Regions from separate parts of the Streptomyces sp. NPDC101178 genome, predicted to be linked through region 2. Evidence: riboswitches for the same ligand, from Rfam matches in the RefSeq annotation. Region 2 holds a riboswitch; the other holds the start of a gene.

Region 1 (4,361 bases), on a different contig from region 2:
CACCACTCGCAGAAGGCCTGGCGCCGCGCGTTCGCGCGCGAGGAGCAGCGCGACCAGGTTGGACTCGGTGCCGCCGCTGGTGATGAGCGCGTCGGGTGCGGGAGCGTCCGGGTGGACGAGCCGGGCCAGGGCGGCCGTGGTCAGCTCCTCGATCACTCCGGCGGCGGGCGCCTGGTCCCAGGAGTCCATCGACGGGTTGAGCGCCGCCCCGGCCAGCTCCGCCGCGACCGCCACGGCCAGCGGCGGGCAGTGCAGATGGGCGGCGCACGCGGGATCGGCCGGGTCGGCGGCACCCTCGGCCACCGCTCGTACGAGGTCCGTGAGCGCGGCCTCTTCGCCGACGCCTTCCTCGGGCAGTACCGGGGCGGCCAGAGCGGTGGTCCGCCGGGCCACGGCGTCCGGGCCTCCGGCGGGCAGCGGCCCGCCTCGGGCACGGGCGGCGGACTCCAGCGTGTCCAGCACGACCGAGGTGAGGGCACGCAGGTGGCCCGGTCCGTCGGCACCGCCCGCGAGGAGGCCTCCCGTACCGGCACTCATACCGCACGCTCCAGGCGGAGTTCGGCGGACAGCAGGCCCTGAGCACGCTCCATGGCGAAGCCCTTCGATCGGAGTGCAAGATCCACCACCGGGATTCGCTGGTTAGGCTAACCTAACTCTTCCGCCGAGGAAGTACGCACTCCGGCCGTCCGGGCCTGGCGAACCGGCCTGCTCCAGAACCGAGTCGAGGCAGCGCGCCCCGGTACGGGAGCGGCGGTGGCCGCTCCCGTACCGGGCCGGATCACGCCGCTTCGGCTGGCAGCTCCGCGCGGATCTCCCGCGCGGCGGCGACCAGGTTCTCCAGGGAGGCCCGGGTCTCGGGCCAGCCGCGGGTCTTCAGGCCGCAGTCGGGGTTCACCCACAGCCGCTCGGCCGGGATGGCCTCAAGTCCCTTGCGCAGCAAGGCCGCTGCCTCCTCGGTGCTGGGGATGCGCGGGGAGTGGATGTCGTAGACGCCGGGGCCGGCCTCGCGCGGGTAGCCGTGGGTGGCCAGTTCGCGGGCGACCTGCATGTGCGAGCGGGCGGCCTCCAGGCTGATGACGTCGGCGTCGAGGTCGTCGATGGCCTGGACGATGTCGCCGAACTCCGCGTAGCACATGTGCGTGTGGATCTGGGTGTCCGGCCGCACGCCGGAGGTGGCGAGCCGGAAGGACTCCGTAGCCCATTGCAGGTACGCGGCGTGCTCGGCGGCCCGCAGCGGCAGCGTCTCACGCAGCGCCGGCTCGTCGACCTGGATCACCGAAGTGCCGTTCGCCTCCAGGTCGTCGACCTCGTCGCGCAGAGCGAGCGCCACCTGGCGGGCGGTCTCGCCGAGCGGCTGGTCGTCGCGGACGAAGGACCAGGCGAGCATGGTGACCGGGCCGGTGAGCATGCCCTTGACCGGGCGCTGGGTGAGCGACTGGGCGTACGCCGTCCAGCGCACCGTCATCGGCTCGGGGCGCGAGATGTCTCCGGCGAGGACCGGCGGCCGGACGTAGCGGGTGCCGTACGACTGGACCCAGCCGTGCTGGGTGGCGAGGTAGCCGGTGAGCTGCTCGGCGAAGTACTGCACCATGTCGTTGCGTTCGGGCTCGCCGTGGACCAGGACGTCGATCCCGGCCTTCTCCTGGAAGGAGAGGACCTCGCGGATCTCGTCCTTGATGCGCTCCTCGTACCCGGCCTCGTCGATCCGGCCGGCCCGCAGGTCGGCGCGGGCGGTGCGCAGTTCGGTGGTCTGCGGGAACGAGCCGATAGTGGTGGTCGGCAGCAGCGGCAGACCGAGGTGGGCGCGCTGGGCCACGGTCCGCTCGGCGTACGGCTGGGAGCGGCGGCCGTCGGCGTCGGTGATGGCCGCCGTACGGGCCCGGACGGCCGGGTCGCGGGTGATGACGGCGTCGGTACGGGAGGCCAGGTCGGCCCGGTTCGCGGCGAGTTCGGCGGTGATGGCCTCGGTGCCGGCGGTCAGACCGCGCGCCAGGACGACGATCTCCTCGGTCTTCTGCTGGGCGAAGGCGAGCCAGCGGGCGACCTCCGGGTCGATGTCCTGCTCGGCCCGGGCGTCCAGCGGGACGTGCAGGAGGGAGGAGGAGGCGGAGACGTCGACGTGGTCCGCGAGGCCGAGGAGCGTGCCGAGGGTGGCGAGCGACTTCTCGTAGTCGTTGATCCAGATGTTGCGGCCGTTGACGACGCCCGCGACCAGCCGCTTGCCGGGCAGTCCGCCGGCCGCCGCGAGGTCGGCGAGGTTGCCTGCGCCCGACTCGGTGAAGTCCAGCGCGAGCCCCTCCACCGGCGACTTGGCGAGCACCGGCAGGGCCTCGCCGAGCCGCCCGAAGTAGGAGGCGACCAGCAGCTTGGAGCGGTCGGTGAGACCGCCGAGCTCGCGGTAGGCGCGGGCGGCGGCGTTCAGCTCGGCCGGGGTGCGGTCCTGGACGAGGGCGGGCTCGTCGAGCTGCACCCACTCGGCGCCCGCGGCCCGGAGGTCGGCGAGGACTTCGGCGTACACGGGCAGGAGCCGGTCGAGGAGGGTCAGCGGCTCGAAGCCGGCGGCGACGCCGGGGGCCGCCTTGGCGAGCAGGAGGTAGGTGACGGGACCGACGAGGACCGGGCGCGGGGTGTGGCCGAGCGCGAGGGCTTCCCTGAACTCGGCGACCTGCTTGGCGGAGTCGGCGGTGAACACCGCGTCCGGGCCCAACTCGGGCACCAGGTAGTGGTAGTTGGTGTCGAACCACTTGGTCATCTCCAGCGGCGCCACGTCCTGCGTGCCACGGGCCATGGCGAAGTAGCCGTCGAGGGCGTCCGCCTGGACCGCCTCGCGGTGCCGCTCGGGGACGGCGCCGACCATGACACTGGTGTCCAGGACGTGGTCGTAGTACGAGAAATCACCGGTCGGCACCTCGTGGACTCCGGCCTCGGCGAGCTGCTGCCAGGTTCCCCCGCGCAGTTCGGCGGCGGTCCTGCGGAGGGTGTCCGCGTCGACGCGGCCCTTCCAGTAGCCCTCGATGGCCTTCTTCAGTTCACGGTTCCGACCCTGACGGGGGTAGCCGTACACGGTGGCCCGTGCTGCCGCGGCTGCGGGCTTCGCTGTCACGTGACTCTCCTTCGCGAGCATGTCTCCAGCTGTTCCCGGGACGGGACGCGGACGCGAAGGGGTGACGAAGTCGGGCGGGAGCACGACACGTTGACCGTGTCCGTCCGCCTGACGGTTACGCCGACCCGCCCACGAGGTCACCGGGAACTCCGCACACGAACGGTCGCGTGCGGGCAACGGGCAGGTCTTCGGACTCGCGGGCACGTCTGCCGGGGGCAGACACCTACTGGCCGTCGCTTCCCAGACCCGGCCGGGTCCAGTGCGTATGACGGCGGTCGTTCCCGCTCACCGCTGCGGGGCAGTCCCGGATTCCCACCGGGTTCCCTCTTACGACACCCTGCCTGGCGGACAGGGCGAACCAGCTGCACCGGCCACCCTAAGCGGACGGCCGTCGGGCGCACACCGTTGTTCACTCTTCGGACGGTGATGTGAGACACGGGTTCCGGATGGGCACCGAGTGCACGCCGGATGGGCTCCGGATGAGCTCCGAACGGGTGACGTCGGGCAGAGTGAGGACCCCCGCACCAATCCGCCCCGGCAGGCGGCACCGAATGGTCGGTACAGGGGCGCGGAGCGGGCGCTCCTGCATCACTGCCCGGGACCGGATCCGGCATCCTGGCACGATCCGGCCCCGGGCAGCCCCGCTCCCCTCTGCGCACCCCGTTCCACCGTTCGTCGCCGGTTCGCTGACTTCCGGTCAGGTCGTGGGGGCATGGTGACCCAGATGTAACCGAATGGCGTAGGCGAGCCGGAACCACAGAGCGTCACAGGCCGTTCTTCTTGCCAATACACAGCCGCCGACCCGCGGCGGCGACGAGCGAGGGAAGCGCTATATGAAGAAGACAGTCGGGTGGGCCCAGGACGGCGACGACTGGACGATCACGGTGAACGGCACCCTGTACCGGGCCGTCGAGCGGCCCACCGACGGGCGCGTGCACAACTATCTGGTGCGGGGCAACGACCTCACCGCCGAGTGCCCGAGCCTGGGTCACGGGCTGGGAGTGATCCGGGCGCACGAGTCCCGGAGCTGACCTCGGGCCGGGTACGACGGCGGGGTGCGGCGGCCGGCCGCGCCTCCACGCGACCCGCCGCCCTGTGTCACGTCACCCGGCCATCTGTCCGGGCCCCCGCTCGCGGGCCGGGGCCCGTCAGCTGTCCGTGCCGCCCGGGCTCTCCGCACCCTGGGCGCCCGCAGGCCGGCGGCGCAGCAGGTAGGTGTCCATGATCCAGCCGTGCCGTTCGCGGGCCTCGGCGCGCA
Region 2 (4,361 bases):
CCGGTGAGCAACACCCGATGAACCGACCCGCCATCGCCGTCACCGGACTGGGGATGATCACCCCGGCCGGCCACACCACCGACACCACCTGGGACGGGGTCTGCCGCGGCGCGTCCTTCGCGCGCACCGTCCCCGAACTGCACGGCTGCGAAGTCGACTTCGCCTGTACGGTCTCCGGCATCGACCTGGACGGGGCGGTCGGCGGCCGCACCGCCTTCCGCATGGGCCGGTACGTCAAGTTCGCCGTCCTCGCCGCCCGGGAGGCGGTGACCGACGCCGGGCTCGACCCCGCCCACTGGGACGGCGCCCGGGTCGCCGTCGTCGTCGGCACCAGCAGCGGCGGCTCCGCCGGACTGACCGAACAGGCCGTCGCCCTGGAGCGGCGCGGACCCGAGGCCACCTCGCCCTCGGGCATCCTGCTCACCATCCCGAGCATGCCCGCGGCCGAGATCGCCATCCAGATGAAGGCCACCGGTCCGAGCCTGGCCCCGTGCACGGCCTGCTCCTCCGGGGTGACCGCCCTCTCCGTGGCCCGCGACATGCTGGCGCTCGGGCAGTGCGACATCGCGATCGCCGGAGCCACCGAGTCGATCGTCTTCCCGGTCGCCATGACCGGCTTCGCCCGCTCGGGCGCGGCGGCGCTGCGGGACGGTGACGGGGACCCCGCCCGTCTCTGCCGTCCCTTCGCCGCCGACCGGGCCGGGCTCGTCATGGGCGAAGGCGCCGCGATCATGGTCCTGGAACGGGCCGAGGACGCCCGGGCCAGAGGGGCGGCCCCCCGTGCGCTGCTCGCCGGCACCGGCGCCACGACCGACGCCCACCACCCGACCTCCCCGCACCCCTCCGGTGCGGTCGCCGAGGCCGCCGTCGACGCGGCGCTGAGGGACGCGGGCTGGCGCGCCGAGGACGTCGACCACGTCAACGCGCACGGCACCTCGACCCCGCTGAACGACGCGACGGAAGCCGCTCTCATCGGCCGGGCCTACCCGCACCGGCCGCCCGTCACCGCTCCCAAGGGTGTCCTGGGCCACTGCATGGGAGCGGCCGGAGCCATCGAGGCGGGACTGACCGTCCTGACGCTCCAGCACGGCATCGTCCCACCGATCGCCAACCTGGACGCCCCGGACCCCGGGTTCGCCATCGACTGCGTCACCAAGGCACCGCGTGAGGTGCCCGTACGACGGGCCGTCAGCCACTCCTTCGGCTTCGGCGGACAGAACGCGGTGATCGCGCTGCAAGCGCCGTAGAGGTGGGCCGGGCCGGTGCGGCGGGACGATCCCGCGCCGCACCGGCCCGACCGATGAAGCGGTCCCGCACCGGCTCTGAGCTGCGCGAAGACCCGTGATAGCTTGCCGGGGCCAGTCGAACCCCAGCGACGGGGTCAGGGAATCCGGTGCGAGACCGGAACTGACGCGCAGCGGTGAGGGGGACGGGCGGGGCCACGGCCACTGGAGCACACGCGCTCCGGGAAGGCGTCCCGCCCGGACGAACCCGAGTCCGAAGACCTGCTGGCACCCGTGCTCCGCACCCGGGGCACGGGACCGTACGACGGGCTCCGCGGCTGGGCCCAGAGACACCGAGGTCCTCCGTGCTGCCCATGGCCACCCCCGCCCCGATACGCACCGCCGCCCTCCTCGCGGCCGGCGCCGTCCTCCTCACCGCCTGCGGCGGAAGTGGAGCCTCCTCCTCCGGTGACGGCGGCGGCAGCGCCGCCAAGGCCGAAGGCTTCCCGCTCACCCTGAAGAACTGCGGGCGCACCGTCACCGTGAAGGCGCCACCGCGGCAGGCCGTCTCGGTGGACCAGGGATCGACGGAGATCCTCCTGTCGCTCGGCCTCGCCGACCGGCTCGCGGCCACCGCCACCTGGAGCGACCCGGTCATGAAGGGCCTGGAGAAGGCCAACGCGGGCGTCGAGCGCATATCGGAGAACCGGCCCTCATCCGAGAAGGTCCTCGACAAGGAGCCCGACTTCCTCTCCGCCTCCTTCGCCTCCACCCTCGCCAAGGGCGGCGTCGCCCCACGCGAACAGTTCGAGAAGCTCGGCGTCCCCACCTACATCTCGCCCGCCGACTGCACCGGCAAGGACAACAGCGGCGGCGGTGACGGAGCCCGTACAGCACCCCTCACCATGGACAGCGTCTACACCGAAGTCCGCGAACTCTCCCAGGTGTTCGGCGTCCCCGAGCGCGGTGACGCCCTGGTGAAGAAGCTCCGGGCGAGGGTGGCGAAGGCCACCGACGGCATCGACGCCTCGGACGCCTCGCTCCTCTACTGGTTCTCCGACTCCAAGGCCCCCTACCTCGCCGGCTGCTGCGGCGCGCCGGGTGTCATCACCAAGGAGCTCGGCGCGAAGAACGTCTTCGACGACACCCACGACGAATGGCCCCAGATCAGCTGGGAGACCGTCGCCGACCGCAACCCCGACGTCCTGGTCATCGGCGACCTGAGCCGCACCATGCAGACGGCCGAGAGCGCCGAGAAGAAGATCGAGTTCCTGGAGTCCAACCCGGTCACCAAGACCATGGACGCCGTCAAGAACCGCCGGTACGTGCTGCTCAGCGGCCAGGCCATGAACCCCACCATCCGGACGGTCGAGGGACTTGAGCGCGTCGCCGCCGGGCTGCGCGCCTTCGGGCTCGCGGGGTGAGCGGCGGGAATCCGACGGTGAAGGCGCGCGGGGTGAGTAGCGGCAGCCCGACGGTGGAGCGGCCCGCTGACGTACGGCGGGTCGGCGTGCCGGTGCAGGCGCTGATCTGGACCGGCGGACTCCTGCTCCTGCTGCTCTCCGTAGCCGTCGCCGTCACGATCGGCCCGGCCAGGATCTCCGTCCCGGACGTCTGGTCCGCCGTCGCCTCCCATCTGGGCTTCGGCGGATCGGAGCTGAGCCCGATCCGGGACGGCATCATCTGGAACCTGCGCATGCCCCGTACCCTGCTCGCCGCCGTGTGCGGGGCCGGGCTCGCGGTGTGCGGCACGGTGATGCAGTCGCTGCTGCGCAACCCGCTCGCCGACCCGTTCGTCCTCGGCGTCTCCTCCGGAGCCTCCACCGGGGCGGTCGTGGTGGTCGTCCTCGGCGTCGGCGGGGGAGCGGTGTCGCTGTCGGCCGGGGCGTTCGTCGGGGCGATCTGCTCGTTCGCGCTGGTTCTGCTGCTCAGCCATACGCTCGGCTCCACCACCGACCGGGTGGTGCTCTCCGGGGTCGCGGCGATGCAGCTCTTCTCCGCCCTGACCTCCTTCGTCGTGATGACCTCCGCCGACGCCGAGCAGACCCGCGGGGTGCTGTTCTGGCTGCTCGGCTCGCTCAGCGGTGTCGGCTGGGGTGAGGTGGCGCTCTGCACCGCCGTTCTCGCCCTCTGCCTGGTGATCTGCCTGGCCCACGCCCGTACGCTCGACGCGTTCGCCTTCGGTCAGGACGCCGCCGCCGCGCTCGGCGTGAACGTCGCCCGCACCCGGATCGCGCTGCTCTGCACCACCGCGCTGCTGACCGCGGCCCTGGTCAGCTCGGCCGGGGCGATCGGCTTCGTCGGCCTGGTCCTCCCGCACGCGGCCCGCGCGCTCACCGGCTCCGGTCACCGCAGGCTCCTGCCGGTCACCGCACTCGCCGGAGCGATCTTCCTGGTCTGGGTCGACACGCTCGCCCGCACGGTCCTCGACCCGCAGGAGGTGCCGGTCGGCGTCGTCACCGCGCTGATCGGTGTTCCCGCCTTCGTCGCCGTCCTGTACCGGACCCGGAGTACGTCATGAGCGCTTCCCCGGGCCTGCGCGCCGAGCGGGTCGGCCGGGAAGCCGGCGGCCGGCTCATCCTCGACGGGGTCGACATCGCCCCGCCGCCCGGCGCCACCGTCGGCCTTCTCGGCCCCAACGGCTCCGGCAAGTCCACGCTCCTGAGGATCCTCGCCGGCCTGCTCGCTCCGGACACCGGCACCGTCACGCTGGACGGCGACCCGCTCGCCGGCCTCGGCCGTCGCACCGTGGCCCGCCGGATCGCCGTCGTCGACCAGCACGCCGTCACCCAGGTCGACCTCAGCGTCCTGGACGTCGTCCGCCTCGGCCGCATCCCGCACCGCCGCGCGTGGTCCGCCCCGGACCGTACCGACGACGAAGCGGTCACCGACGCCCTGCGGCGCACCGGCCTCACCGACCGGGCCGCACAGTCCTGGCACACCCTCTCCGGCGGCGAACGCCAGCGCGTCCAGATCGCCCGGGCGCTCGCCCAGCAGCCCCGCGAACTCCTCCTGGACGAGCCGACGAACCACCTGGACATCCAGCACCAGCTGGAACTGCTCGCCCTGGTCGCCGCGCTGCCCCTCACCAGCGTCATCGCCCTGCACGACCTCAACCTCGCGGCCATGTTCTGCGAC

What was found. A riboswitch is a leader RNA that binds a small molecule or an ion and turns the genes downstream of it on or off. The one in region 2 is predicted to bind cobalamin.
Region 1: linked by a shared signal. The riboswitch ahead of metE (5-methyltetrahydropteroyltriglutamate--homocysteine S-methyltransferase) and the one ahead of ACIRR8_RS19995 (ABC transporter substrate-binding protein) in region 2 are both predicted to bind cobalamin.

What each region holds. Positions count from the first base shown of each region.
Region 1 is NZ_JBIWOZ010000007.1:2,506-6,866, forward strand. It holds gene ACIRR8_RS20470 (pyridoxal phosphate-dependent decarboxylase family protein) at 1-537, opposite strand, end outside; gene metE (5-methyltetrahydropteroyltriglutamate--homocysteine S-methyltransferase) at 779-3,103, opposite strand; cobalamin riboswitch at 3,286-3,433, opposite strand; gene ACIRR8_RS20480 (hypothetical protein) at 3,937-4,134, shown strand; gene cobF (precorrin-6A synthase (deacetylating)) at 4,252-4,361, opposite strand, start outside.
Region 2 is NZ_JBIWOZ010000006.1:408,700-413,060, reverse strand. It holds gene ACIRR8_RS20005 (acyl carrier protein) at 1-21, shown strand, start outside; gene ACIRR8_RS20000 (beta-ketoacyl-[acyl-carrier-protein] synthase family protein) at 18-1,247, shown strand; cobalamin riboswitch at 1,343-1,528, shown strand; gene ACIRR8_RS19995 (ABC transporter substrate-binding protein) at 1,589-2,647, shown strand; gene ACIRR8_RS19990 (FecCD family ABC transporter permease) at 2,701-3,744, shown strand; gene ACIRR8_RS19985 (ABC transporter ATP-binding protein) at 3,741-4,361, shown strand, end outside.